Regions from separate parts of the Streptomyces thermocarboxydus genome, predicted to be linked through region 2. Evidence: riboswitches for the same ligand, from Rfam matches in the RefSeq annotation. Region 2 holds a riboswitch; the other holds the start of a gene.
What was found. Region 2 has a riboswitch for glycine ahead of gcvP (aminomethyl-transferring glycine dehydrogenase). Riboswitches for the same ligand answer to the same signal wherever they lie in the genome.

Region 1 (6,993 bases), 4.0 Mb from region 2:
ATGGCGATCTGCTCGATCACGTCGACGTGCTCGCAGCCGCCGTAGTAGCGGCGGCCGGGGTAGCCCTCGGCGTACTTGTTGGTGAGGACCGAGCCCTGGGCCTCCATGACCGCGACCGGGGCGAAGTTCTCCGAGGCGATCATCTCGAGGGTGGACTGCTGCCGGTGCAGCTCGGCGTCGACCGCGGCGGCCACGGCCGGGTCGAGCTCGTGCAGCGGCGTGTTCAGAAGGGACATACGGCGTCGGCTCCTCAGCCCGCGATGAACGCGTCGTACTCGGCGGCGGACAGCAGGTCGGCCGGCTCGTCGGTGACCCGCACCTTGAACAGCCAGCCGCCCTCGAAGGGGGCCGAGTTCACCAGCGCCGGGTCGTTCACCACGTCCTCGTTGACCTCGGTGACCTCGCCGGAGACGGGAGAGTACAGGTCGCTGACGGACTTGGTGGACTCCAGCTCGCCGCAGGTCTCGCCCGCGGTCACCGTGTCACCGACCTCGGGGAGCTGGACGAAGACCACGTCGCCGAGCGCGTTGGCCGCGTGCTCCGTGATACCGACCGTCGCCACGCCGTCCTCGGCGGCCGACAGCCACTCGTGCTCCTTGCTGTAACGCAGGTCCTGGGGGTTGCTCATGGCCTGAATTCTCCTGTACGCGGGAAACTGCTGATGACGGGGAGGGCACGCCAAGCGGCCGGACGGGTGGGACCCCCGTGCCGCGGACGCGCGGGAAGCAGCCCGAAGGCCGGCTACGACGGTGTCACTTCTGCCGCTTGTAGAACGGCAGCGCCACGACGTCGTACGGCTCGTGGCTGCCGCGGATGTCCACACCGACGCCCTCGGTGCCCGGCTCCGCGTGGGCGGCGTCGACGTAGGCCATGGCGATCGGCTTGCCCAGGGTGGGGGAGGGGGCGCCGGAGGTGACCTCGCCGATCTTCTCGCCGCCGGCGACCACGGCGTACCCGGCGCGCGGCACCCGGCGGCCGTGGGCGACCAGGCCGACCAGGACGCGCGGCGGGTTCTTCTCGGCGCGCTCTGCGGCCTCGGCGAGGGCGGCGCGGCCCACGAAGTCGCCCTCCTTCTCGAACTTCACCACCCGGCCGAGACCGGCGTCGAAGGGCGTGAGGGAGGTGCTCAGCTCGTTGCCGTACAGCGGCATGCCCGCTTCCAGGCGGAGCGTGTCCCGGCAGGACAGACCGCACGGGACAAGCCCGTGGCCCTCGCCCGCCTTGGTCAGCGCCTGCCACAGCTCCACGGCGTGCTCCGGCTTCACGAACAGCTCGAAGCCGTCCTCGCCGGTGTAGCCGGTGCGGGCGATCAGCGCGGGGACCCCGGCCACGGTGCCCGGCAGACCGGCGTAGTACTTCAGGCCGTCCAGGTCGGCGTCCGTGAGGCTCTTCAGGATCGCCGGGGACTCGGGGCCCTGCACGGCCAGCAGTGCGTAGGCGTCGCGGTCGTCGCGCACCTCGGCGTCGAAGCCCGCGGCCCGCTCGGTCAGCGCGTCCAGCACCACCTGGGCGTTGGAGGCGTTGGCCACGACCATGTACTCGGTCTCGCCCAGGCGGTAGACGATCAGGTCGTCCAGGATGCCGCCGTCCTCACGGCAGATCATCGTGTAGCGGGCGCGGCCCGGCTTCACGCCCGAGATGTTGCCCACCAGCGCGTGGTCGAGGAGGGCGGCGGCCTGCGGGCCGGTGACCGTGATCTCGCCCATGTGCGAGAGGTCGAAGAGGCCGGCCCGCGTGCGCACGGCGGTGTGCTCGTCGCGCTCGGAGCCGTAGCGCAGGGGCATGTCCCAGCCGGCGAAGTCGGTCATCGTCGCGCCGAGCGACCGATGCAGGGCATCGAGCGCGGTGCGGCGGGGTTCGGTACTGCTCATCGGTCGGTCTCCCAGGGGGCATGACGGCGAGGTCGTTCCTCCCCATCTGTCATCGGAACCTGAGAGGTTCGCCATGACCACCGGTCCTACGGCGGTCAGGACTTGCACCTTGGGTGAGGCCGCCGGAGCACTGCGACGGCGGCCCGCTTTTCAGATGTGCCTCGCCCGCGCGGTAACGGTGCCTGAGAGATTCAAGGGAGGGACTTGCTCCTTCGGCGCCCCGGCGGCACAGGTGCCGGGGACTCTCCCGCGCGGATTCAAACGGCCGGTATGCAGTTGGCGCGCACATCATTGCACGCATCGTGGGACACCGGCAGGGGGCCCTTGCCGAGGGTGAACGGCTCGTGCAGGCTCGGTCACAGGGAGCTGTGACAGGCCTGTGTCGGAATGAGCACGCAACCGAGAGCGACCTGGCATTACCTTCTCTTTACACGCGGCGGGGATCGGACCTCCGTATCCGGCCCCAGGGGAGGACGACCACGGTGAACAGGCCCACGGCGTACGCCGGCACCACAGGCGTCGCGCTGCCTCGGCAGCACGCGTCCCGGGCCGCAGGCGCCCGGGACGCGGCTCCCGTCCCCCTCGTCCAGGACCTGCGGGCCCGCTCGGGCCGCAGCCCGCGCGCCCTGCTCTTCGGCCCCCGCGACCTCGTCGTCGTCACCGGGCTGCCCGGCAGCGGCAAGTCCACGCTGATGCGGCGCGCGGTGCACGGCGAACGGGTCGACTCCCAGGACGCCCGCGACCGCTGGGACCGCCGCATGCCCCGCCTGCTGCCCTACGCCGTCTACCGGCCCCTGGTGCGGCTCGCCCACTACGCCGGACTGCGCCGCGTGCTGCGCTCCGGCCGGCCGGTCGTCGTGCACGACTGCGGCACCCAGGCCTGGGTGCGGCGCTGGCTGGCCCGCGAGGCCCGCCGCCGCGGGGCCGCGCTGCACCTGCTGCTCCTCGACGTCCCGCCCGAGGAGGCCCTGGCCGGGCAGCTGGAGCGGGGCCGGGGCGTCTCGCGTTACGCCTTCCGCCGGCACCGCACGGCGTGCGCCCGGCTGCTGGAGGACGTGGAGTCCGGCCGGGTGCCGGGGGGCTGCGCCTCGGCGGTGCTCGTCGACCGGGACGCCGCGAACGCCCTGCGCCGGATCGGCTTCACCGGCTGACCGGTCGGCGTGAGTCCGGTGCCGGGCCGCCCCCTCGGTTTACTGGCCGGCGCACGCCCTGCGCGGGGGCCGGCCCTTCGGCTGACCGGTCGGCGTGAGTCCGATGCCGGGCCGCGACACAGGCCGACTTGGCCGGCGTGCGCCCGGTGCCGGATCGGCTTCACCGGCTGACCGGTCGGCGTATGCCCTGAATCGGGACGCGGGACCGGCCGACCGTCCGGGGCATGCCGGACGCCGGACCGGCCCTCCGGCCGACCGGCCGGCGAGCACCTCGCGCCGGGCCGCGGGCACCGGCCGACCGGTCCCCGAACGCCCTGTGCGGGACCGGCTCCACCGCTGACCGGCTAGCCTTTCCGTCAAGCAGTGGCATCAGGCAGACGGTGGGCGACAGATGGACTTCCCGGCGGACATCCCGGACCGGACGCACTTCCACCCGCACGGCGGGTGGCCCGGCAACGAACTGGAGGAGGCGCTCTCCGCCTCCCTCGGCGTCCCCTCGGCGGGAGCCCGCATCGTCGAGGTCCTCGGCCGCAGCTTCGTGTGGGTGCCCCTGCCCAACGGCGGCGGACCGCACAGCGGCCCCCTCGACCTGCCCACCATGGAACTGGACGGCCAGGCGTACGTGCCGGTCTTCAGCTCCGAGGAGCAGTTCCGCCAGGTCGTCGGCTCCCACATGGGCTGCACCATCGCGCCCGCCGTGGAGTTCGCCCGCGGACTGCCGCCGCAGGCCGGCATCGTCGTCAACCCGGGCGGCACGGTCGCCGTCCCGCTGCCGCCGGCCGCCGTGGCCGAGCTGTGCCGGGCCGGACGCTCCCCGTTGGAGGGCCCCGCGAGCGGCGGCCGCGTCCGGCTGTACGAACCGGACTGGCAGGACGACCCGGTGGACTTCCTCTCCGCCGCCTCGCAGGAGTTCGACGCCATCGGCGTGGTCGCGACCGCCCGCCGCTGCCTGGCCGCCGTCGAGACGGCCGACCCCGTGCTGTTCGTCGGCGTGGAGCTGCTGCACTGGGAGGGCGACCCGCGCGCGCTGCCGCTGGACGCCCTCGGCCGGGCGCTGGGCCGCAGCCCCGCCCGCTGGCCGGTCAACCTCGTCGTCCTCGACGTGGCCCAGGACCCGGTCGGCGACTGGCTGCGCGCCAAGGTCCGCCCCTTCTACCAGCGCGCCTGAGGCGCCCGCCCGATGCGCCGCGGGCGCAGCCTTCCGCGCACTGACCGCAGACCGCCGGAGGCCGTCGGCTTAAGCTAGGAGCATTGGCGGCAGGGTGTTGTACGGAGGGGCGATACAAGTGAGCGCTGGCACCGCGGCGGCCGGACAGGTCGAGCACATGCTGCGCCAGGTGACGCCCGGGCGTTACGACGCCTACGAGGCCTTGCTGCGCGCCCTCGCCACCCCCGCGTCCGGCAGGGTCTGGATGCTGCTCTGGCACGGCCAGGCCGGCTCGCCGGACGCCCAGTACGGGACCATGGAGGTCGACGGACACGGCTACGCGCCCTGCGTCACCTCCGCCCAGGAGCTGTCCGCCAGCGGCTGGAACCGTTCGTACGAGGTGGTCGACGGGCTCGAGGTGGCCCGCGCGCTCTACCCGGACCGCTACGGCCTCTGGCTCAACCCGCACGCGCCCGGCGGCGGCGTCGGCATCCCCTGGCTCGACCTGCGCCGCATCGCCGGCGGGCTCGACCAGCAGCCCGCCGGACCTCTGCGGCTGTCCGAACCGGCCATCGAGATCCCGCAGTTCTACGCCCTCCTCGCGCAGAACGCCCACCGCACCCCGGCCGTGCGCGCGCTGCGCCGCGCCTGGGTGCAGCCCGCGCTGGGCGCCCCGTACCTCGCCATCGGCCTGGACGTGTACGACACCTCGCCGCCCGCCGTGGAGTCGGTGCGGCAGATGATGCGGCAGTCGCTGCCCGCCGTGCCCGACGGACTGCCCGTCTCCACGGTCGCCCTGTCCGACGAGCACGACCCGGTGGCGATGTGGCTGCGTGTCAACGGGCGCCCGTTCTACGACCGTGAGGCGCACGCCCCCGCCCCCGCCGCGGGCTACGGCTATCCGCCCGCGCACCGCCTCTGACCGGTACGTCTTCCCGAGGCCCCCGGCGCGGCAGCCCCGCCGCCGGGGGCCTCGCGCATGGTGACGCAGCGTCACCCGTGTCCAGCATGTGGACAATGGGCGGTACTGAGGCTCCTGTCCCGACCCGTCTGCCGCTCGTTTTCCGTCAGATTCCGTCGATTGCGATCAGCGACCTTGTGCTGACCCCCTGTCACCTGCGGTTTCACCGCGCCTTCACGCCCATCCCGGGCTCCATGAGCGGCACTTGCCGGGGTGTCATTCATGTCCGCGGTGTTAAATCATCGCGCGAAGATGCCGGAACAGTCCCGTATGTCGTCTGTTCAGATCTCAGGTAGGTATCACCGCTATCCGGACTGTTCCTGACTCACTGCGAACGTCTGTAGTGTTCGGCCGGTCAAGATGCATCCACATAGCGGACCCGGAGTGGCCCCAGTATGCGCATATTCAAGACCCGAGCCGCTCGGGCGATCACGGCCGCGGTCGCGGTCGGCCTGATCGCCACGGGCTGCGCCAGCGAGCGGGACAGCGACAACGAGAGCGGCGGCAAGAAGGACACCTTCGTGTTCGCCGGTGCGGGCGACCCGGGATCCCTGGACCCTGCCCTCGCGAGTGACGGTGAGACCTTCCGCGTGACCCGCCAGGCGTTCGAGGCCCTCCTCGAGCACGAGTCGGGCGGCACCAAGCTGGTCGGCGGCCTCGCCGAGAGCTGGTCGAGCAACGACGCGGGCACCGTCTGGACCTTCAACCTCCGCAAGGGCGTGAAGTTCCACGACGGCGAGACGTTCAACGCCGCCGCGGTCTGCGCCAACTACGACCACTGGTTCAACTGGAAGGGCACCTACCAGTCGAGCGCGGTCTCCTACTACTGGCAGACCATCATGGGCGGGTTCGCGAAGAACGAGGACCCGGAGACGCCCGAGGCGAACTACAAGAGCTGCACCGCGAAGGACGAGAACACCGCCGTCATCGAGGTCAAGCAGCCCTCCGCGAACCTCCCCGGCGGCTTCTCGCTGAACGCCCTCGCCATCCACTCGCCGAAGGCGATCAAGGAGTACGAGAAGCAGGAGGCGACCGCCAAGGGCGACGCCATCACGTACCCCAAGTACAGCCAGGAGGCCGGCACGGTCGCCGGCACCGGCCCGTACAAGATCGTCAAGTGGAACAAGGGCAACAAGGAAGTCACCCTCGAGCGCTTCGACGACTACTGGGGCGAGAAGGCCAAGATCAAGAACCTGGTCTTCCGCACGATCGACACCGAGGAGGGCCGCCGCCAGGCGCTCCAGGCCGGTGACATCGACGGCTACGACCTCGTCGCCCCGGCCGACGTCAAGACCCTCGAGAAGGAGGGCTACGTCGTCCCGACCCGTGGCGTCTTCAACCTCTTCTACGTGGGCATGAGCCAGTCGGCGAACCCGGCCCTGAAGAAGAAGGAAGTCCGCCAGGCGATCGCGCAGTCGATCGACAAGGAGAACCTGGTCAAGACCCAGCTGCCCGAGGGCGGCAAGGTGGCCGACCAGTTCATGCCGGACACGATCGCGGGCTACTCCAAGAACGTCACGCAGTACCCGTACGACCCCGCCAAGGCCAAGCAGCTGCTGAAGAAGGCCGGCGCGCAGAACCTGACCATCGAGTTCTGCTACCCGACCGAGGTCACCCGCCCGTACATGCCTGCTCCGCAGGACCTGTTCGAGCTGATGAAGGCCGACCTCGAGAAGTCCGGCATCAAGGTCAAGCCGAAGGCCATGAAGTGGGCCCCGGACTACCTGGACGCCACCGAGTCCGGCTCCTGCGCCCTGCACATGCTCGGCTGGACCGGTGACTTCAACGACGGCTACAACTTCATCGGCACCTGGTTCGCCGGGTACGACAAGCAGTGGGGCTTCAAGGACAAGAAGGTCTTCG
Region 2 (6,993 bases):
CGATCACCTTCGCCGGGAACTTCCCTGGCCGCACCCAGACCATGCCGCTCGCGGTCTACCTCGCCCTGCAGAACGACCCGGCCGCCGCGATCGCCCTCAGCCTCGTGCTGCTCGCGGTGTCGGTGGCCGTGCTGGCGGGGCTGCGGGACCGCTGGACGAGGGCGGTCTGACCGATGACGGCACACCCCGCACCCCAGGGCCTGGACGCGCACCTCGTCGTCGAGCGCGGGTCCTTCCGCCTCGACGTGGAGCTGACGGCCGCGCCCGGTGACGTGGTCGCCCTGCTCGGCCCGAACGGGGCGGGCAAGACCACCGCCCTGCGGGCCCTCGCCGGGCTCTCACCCCTCACCGGCGGCCATCTGCGCCTCGACGGCACGGACCTCGCCCGCACCCCGCCCGAATCGCGTCCGGTGGGCGTCGTCTTCCAGGACTACCTGCTCTTCCCGCACCTGACCGCCCTCGACAACGTGGCGTTCGGCCCGCACTGCCAGGGCGCCGGCAGGAGCGAGGCGCGCAGACAGGCCGCAGTGTGGCTGGAGCGGATGGGCCTGGCCGAGCATCTGGGCGCCAAGCCCAAGCGGCTCTCGGGCGGTCAGGCCCAGCGCGTGGCGCTCGCCCGCGCCCTGGCCACCGACCCGCGCCTGCTCCTCCTGGACGAGCCTCTCGCCGCCCTCGACGCCCGCACCCGCCTCGAGGTGCGGGCGCAACTGCGCCGCCACCTGGCCGACTTCGAGGCCGTCGCCGTCCTGGTGACGCACGACCCGCTGGACGCGATGGTGCTCGCCGACCGGCTGGTCGTCGTGGAGCACGGCCGGGTCGTGCAGGAGGGCGCACCCGCCGACATCGCCCGCCACCCGCGCACCGAGTACATCGCCCAGCTCGTCGGGCTGAACCTCTACCGCGGGCGGGCGGACGGCCACACCGTACGGCTCGACGCGGGGCCGGAGGTGAGCACCACGGAGGATCTGTCCGGGCCCGCTTTCGTCGCGTTCCCGCCCGGCGCGGTCACCCTGTACCGGGACCGTCCCACCGGCTCCAGCGCGCGCAACCTGTGGTGCTGCGAGGTGGCGGGGCTGGAGAGCCACGGCGACCAGATCCGCGTGGAGCTGACCGGCGAACTGCCCCTGGCCGCCGACCTCACCGCCGTCGCCGTGGCCGAACTGGGGCTGCACCCGGGCGCACCGGTCTGGGCAGCGGTGAAGGCCACGCAGACGCACGCCTACCCGGCCTGAAGCGGCCCGTACGACGCGAAAGGGCCCCGCCCGGGCGAACCGGGCGGGGCCTCTCGCTTCCGCGTGTCTCAGTCCTCGTACGCGTCCAGCGGCGGGCAGGAGCAGACCAGGTTGCGGTCGCCGTAGGCCTGGTCGATGCGGCGCACCGGCGGCCAGTACTTGTCGGCGGCGTTCACCTCGCCCGGGAACGCGGCCTCCTCGCGGGTGTAGGCGTGCTCCCACTCCCCGCCGAGCACGGACGCCGTGTGCGGGGCGTTGCGCAGCGGGTTGTCGTCGGCGGGCCACTCGCCGGAGCCGACCTTCTCGATCTCGGCGCGGATGGCGATCATCGCCTCGCAGAACCGGTCCAGCTCGATGAGGTCCTCGGACTCGGTGGGCTCGATCATCAGCGTGCCGGCCACCGGGAAGGACATCGTCGGCGCATGGAAGCCGTAATCGATGAGGCGCTTGGCCACGTCGTCGACGGTCACGCCGGTCGCCTTGGTGAGCGGGCGCAGGTCGATGATGCACTCGTGCGCGACCAGTCCGCCAGGGCCGGTGTAGAGCACGGGGTAGTGCGGCTCGAGGCGCTTGGCGATGTAGTTGGCGCTGAGCACGGCCACCTGCGTGGCCCGCTTCAGGCCCTCGCCGCCCATGAGGCGGACGTACGCCCAGGAGATGGGCAGGATGCCCGCGGAGCCCCACGGGGCGGCCGAGATGGGACCGACGCCCGTCTCCGGACCGGCCTGCGGCTGCAGCGGGTGGTTCGGCAGGTACGGGGCGAGGTGGGCGCGGACGCCGACCGGGCCGACGCCGGGACCGCCGCCGCCGTGCGGGATGCAGAACGTCTTGTGCAGGTTCAGGTGGGAGACGTCGCCGCCGAAGTGGCCCGGCTTGGCGAGGCCGACCAGGGCGTTGAGGTTGGCGCCGTCGACGTAGACCTGGCCGCCGGCCTCGTGCACCTGGGCGCAGATGTCGGCGACGTGCTCCTCGAAGACGCCGTGCGTCGACGGGTAGGTGATCATCAGCACGGCCAGCTCGTCGCGGTGCTGCTCGATCTTGGCGCGCAGGTCGTCGACGTCGACCTCGCCGTTCTCGGCGGTCTTCACCACGACGACCTTCATGCCGGCCATCACGGCGGACGCGGCGTTGGTGCCGTGCGCGGAGGACGGGATGAGGCAGACGGTGCGCTGCTCGTCGCCGTTGGCGCGGTGGTAGCCGCGGACGGCGAGCAGACCGGCCAGCTCACCCTGGGAACCGGCGTTGGGCTGGAGGGACACCTTGTCGTAACCGGTGACCTCGGCGAGACGTTCCTCCAGCTCGCGGATGAGCGTGAGGTAGCCCCCGGCCTGCTCGGCCGGGACGAACGGGTGCAGCTGGCCGAACTCGGGCCAGGTGACCGGCTCCATCTCGGTGGTCGCGTTGAGCTTCATGGTGCAGGAGCCCAGCGGGATCATGCCGCGGTCCAGCGCGTAGTCGCGGTCGGCGAGGCGGCGCAGGTAGCGCAGCATGGCCGTCTCGGAGCGGTGCTGGTGGAAGACCGGGTGGGTGAGGAAGTCGTCGGTGCGCAGCAGCGCGTCCGGCAGGGCGTCCCCGGCGGAGGCGTCCAGGGCCTCGACGTCGGCCTCGACGCCGAAGGCGCGCCACACGGCGGCGAGCTGGTCGCGGGTGGTGGTCTCGTCGCAGGCGACGGAGACGGTGTCGGCGTCGACGAGGCGCAGGTTGACGCCGTTGTCGCGGGCGGCGGCGACGACCTCGGCGGCCCGGCCCGCGACCCGTACGGTGAGGGTGTCGAAGTACGCGCCGTGGACGACCTCGGCGCCGCCGGCGCGCAGGCCCTCGGCGAGGATCGCGGCGTAGCGGTGGGTGCGGCGGGCGATGGTCCGCAGGCCCTCGGGACCGTGGTAGACGGCGTACATGCCGGCCATGACGGCGAGCAGCACCTGGGCGGTGCAGATGTTGCTGGTGGCCTTCTCGCGGCGGATGTGCTGCTCACGGGTCTGCAGGGCCAGGCGGTAGGCCTTGTTGCCGTCGGCGTCGACGGAGACGCCGACGAGGCGGCCGGGCAGGCTGCGGGCCATCTTGTCCTGGACGGCCATGTAACCGGCGTGCGGGCCGCCGAAGCCCATGGGGACGCCGAAGCGCTGCGTGGTGCCCACCGCGATGTCCGCGCCCAGCTCGCCGGGGGACTTCAGCAGGGTGAGGGCGAGCAGGTCGGCGGCGACGGTGACGAGCGCGCCGCGCTCGTGCGCCTGGTCGATCACCGGCTTGACGTCCCGGACGGCGCCGGACGCGCCCGGGTACTGGATCAGGACGCCGTTGATCTCACGGCCGTCGAGCTCGGCGGGGATGCCGTCGCTCAGGTCGGCGACGACGACCTCGACGCCGGTCGGCTCGGCGCGGGTCTGGATGACGGCGACGGTCTGCGGCAGGGCGTCCGCGTCGACCAGGAAGAGGCCCTTCTTGTTCTTGCCCATGCGCCGGGACAGCGCCATCGCCTCGGCGGCGGCGGTGCCCTCGTCCAGCAGGGAGGCGCCGGACGTGGGCAGGCCGGTGAGGTCGGCGACCATCGTCTGGAAGTTCAGCAGCGCCTCGAGCCGGCCCTGCGAGATCTCCGGCTGGTACGGCGTGTAGGCCGTGTACCAGGCGGGGTTCTCCATGACGTTGCGCAGGATGACCGGCGGCGTGAAGGTGCCGTAGTAGCCCAGGCCGATCATGGAGCCGAGGACCTGGTTGCGGCCTGCGAGGCCGCGCAGCTCGGCGAGCACGTCGGCCTCGCTGCGGGCGCCGGGCAGGTCCAGGGCGTCGGCGTTCTTGATGACGTCGGGCACGGCGGCGGCGGTCAGCTCGTCGAGCGAGCCGTAGCCCACCTGGGCCAGCATCTTCGCCCGGGCCTCGTGGTCGGGGCCGATGTGGCGCTGCTCGAACGGGATTCCCTGTTCGAGCTCGGAGAGCGGGGTGCGGGGGGCAGTCATTGAGGAGGCCTCCTGGTCCGACGACCTTCGAGGGGCACCACGGCGCAGGTGCCCGGACGGCCTCCCCCTCTGTCATCTCAACCTGAGAGCTTCACCGGAACGCCGCTGGCGGTCCGGTTTTCACCGTCGGTGAGAGCGGAAGCCGTCGACACCCGCCCTGCTTTCCAGAGTGACCTCGTCCGTGCGGTACGTGTGCCTGAGAGATTCCGGGGAGGATTTGCTCCTTCGGCGCCTCCGGTGGTGCCTGGAGGACTCTCCCGCACGGGGTCAGCGGCCGTTGCCAGCGTACCAGCGAGGTCACGACCCCGGCCTTCGAGTGGCCGTTCCGCCGATTGTGCCTTTTTGTAGTGCTATCGGATGAGTTTGCTACGAGTGGAGGGCCCGTGCAGACCGACATCGACCCGCGTCACCTCATCGGCCGCAAGGCGTACGACCGCAACGGCACCCGTATCGGCACGATCGACGAGGTCTACCTCGACGACGCCACCGGCGTGCCGGAGTGGGCGGCGATACGCACCGGCCTGTTCAGCCGGGACGCCTTCGTCCCCCTGGAACCCAGCGAGCTGATCGACGGGACCCTGCACGTGCCGTTCGAACGGTCCCTCATCAAGGACGCGCCGGACTTCGGCGTCGGCCGCCATCTCTCCCCGGAGCAGGAGCTCCAGCTGTACCACCACTACGGCCTGGACGTCGCCTCCCCTCCCCCGCTCCCGGACAGGGACTTCGGCAAGCTGGCGGGCCAGGAGGAGCACACCTGACACCACCGGGGCGACGGTCTCTCGAGCCCTTCCGCCCCACCGGCCTGACGGCCCGCCCTGGCCAGGACACCCGACGCACGAGCCAAGGACCGGCCACGCCCCGCGCCCACGGGCGGCCGCGCGGCCGGGTCGGCCCACAAGCCCGCCCCTGACAGCCCGCCGACGGGGGGCACACCCCGCGGCGAGCCGTCAGCCCCGGACCGAGCCGGTTCCCTCCGCCACGGGCACACCGCCACGGCGCCCGCGGCATCCCGCCGGTGCGACTCACGTGGCCCACCCGCGCCGTCGAAGCGGCAACGCTCACGCTTCCAGCGGCCGAGGCCGCTGTGCCTCCGGTGGTCCCATCGGCGCCGGCAGGTCCGGTGGCGACTCCACCAGTGGCAGCGGCTCCGCTGCCTCCAGCGCCGGGTCGTCCACGCGGAACGTCTTCACGCGGCCCGGTGCCGAGCCGGGGGTCTCGAAGCGGACCGTCACGCGGCCCAGGCCGCTGCCCTGCACCCACCCGTGCCCGTACTCGGCGTGCCGGACGTCACGGCCGGCGGGCCAGCGCCGTTCCACCGGGGCCTCGGGGCGCGGCTCGGGCGCGGGCTCGGACTCCTCGCCCTCGGCGACGTCCTCCGCCGCTCCGCCCGCCGCCTGGGCGAACAGGTCCTCCTGCGTGTAGTCGGCCAGCCCGCTGACGCCGACGCCGAGCAGCCGTACGCCGCCCGTGGTGTCCACCGAGTCCAGCAGCCGCGCCGCCGCCTCGCGGACGACGGCCGGGTCGTCGGTGGGGCCGCGCAGGGTCTCGGAGCGGGTCAGCGTGGAGAAGTCGTACCGCCGTACCTTCAGCACGATGGTGCGTCCGGACAGCCCCGCACCGCGCAGCCGCCGCACGCAGCGGTCGGCGAGCCGCTGCACCTCCAGGCCGACCCGCACCCGGTCATGGATGTCCACGTCGTACGTGTCCTCGACGGACACCGACTTGGTCTCACGCTCGGCGACGACGGGCCGGTCGTCGCGGGCCAGCGCCATCGCGTACAAGGCGTGCCCGTGGGCCTTGCCCAGCAGCCGCACCAGCTCGTCCTCGCCGGCCTCGGCGATCTCGCCGACCGTGTGGATGCCGGCCCGCCGCAGATGGTCACCGGTGGCGGGGCCGACGCCCGGGAGGGTCCGCACCGGCATCGGTTCGAGCATCGCCCGCTCGGTGCCGGGCTCGATGACGACGAGCCCGTCCGGCTTCGCCTGCTCGGAGGCGATCTTCGCCAGCATCTTGGACGCGGCCAGCCCTACGGAGCCGGTCAGTCCGGTGACCGCGCGGATGTCCGCGCGCAGCTTCGTGCCGACCAGCCGCGCCGACCGCTCGTCCCACGCCGTGCCCCCGGCCTCGAGGTCGACGAACGCCTCGTCGAGGCTGAGCGGCTCCACCAGGGGCGACAGGGCACGCAGCAGCGCCATCACCTGGTCGCTGATGGAGCGGTACAGCGCGAACCGGGGCACCAGATACGCGGCGTTCGGCGCGAGCCGCCGCGCCTGCGACATCGGCATCGCGGAGTGCACACCCAGCACCCGCGCCTCGTAGGAGGCGGTGGCGACCACACCACGGGGCCCGAGTCCGCCCACGATCACGGCCTTGCCGCGCAGGCTCGGCTTGGACGCCTGCTCCACCGAGGCGTAGAAGGCATCCATGTCGAGATGCAGGATCGTGGGAGCGGATCTCACATCTCCGATGCTGCCCTACGCCACTGACAACGCCCTCGTCGGGCCGGGGCCCGCGCGCCGCGGACTCAGACCGCGCGGTTCCTGCGCCGGGCCAGCTCGTCCATCGGGTTGTGGCCGATCAGGGTCTCCCCCGTGTCGACCCGCTCGCCGTGCAGCTGCGACAGGGCGTTCTCGACGTCCCGCCACACCACGCCCACGGCGATGCCGAAGACACCCTGGCCGCCCTGGAGCAGGGCGTGGACCTCGTCGGGCGAGGTGCACTCGTAGACCGTGGCGCCGTCGCTCATCAGCGTCATGCGCTCCAGGTCGCTGAAGCCGCGCTCGCGCAGGTGCTGGACGGCGGTGCGG

Region 1: another riboswitch for glycine. It lies ahead of gcvT (glycine cleavage system aminomethyltransferase GcvT); the one in region 2 lies ahead of gcvP (aminomethyl-transferring glycine dehydrogenase).

The regions. Positions count from the first base shown of each region.
Region 1 covers NZ_CP058273.1:5,005,760-5,012,752, forward strand. The annotation lists gene glyA (serine hydroxymethyltransferase) at 1-236, opposite strand, end outside; gene gcvH (glycine cleavage system protein GcvH) at 251-628, opposite strand; gene gcvT (glycine cleavage system aminomethyltransferase GcvT) at 753-1,871, opposite strand; glycine riboswitch at 1,908-2,031, opposite strand; glycine riboswitch at 2,032-2,131, opposite strand; gene AY578_RS23225 (AAA family ATPase) at 2,354-3,022, shown strand; gene AY578_RS23230 (enhanced serine sensitivity protein SseB) at 3,414-4,190, shown strand; gene AY578_RS23235 (enhanced serine sensitivity protein SseB C-terminal domain-containing protein) at 4,309-5,091, shown strand; gene AY578_RS23240 (ABC transporter substrate-binding protein) at 5,526-6,993, shown strand, end outside.
Region 2 covers NZ_CP058273.1:990,370-997,362, forward strand. The annotation lists gene AY578_RS04670 (ABC transporter permease) at 1-170, shown strand, start outside; gene AY578_RS04675 (ABC transporter ATP-binding protein) at 174-1,232, shown strand; gene gcvP (aminomethyl-transferring glycine dehydrogenase) at 1,301-4,186, opposite strand; glycine riboswitch at 4,361-4,456, opposite strand; gene AY578_RS04685 (PRC-barrel domain-containing protein) at 4,570-4,944, shown strand; gene AY578_RS04690 (DNA polymerase IV) at 5,245-6,645, opposite strand; gene AY578_RS04695 (MerR family transcriptional regulator) at 6,711-6,993, opposite strand, start outside.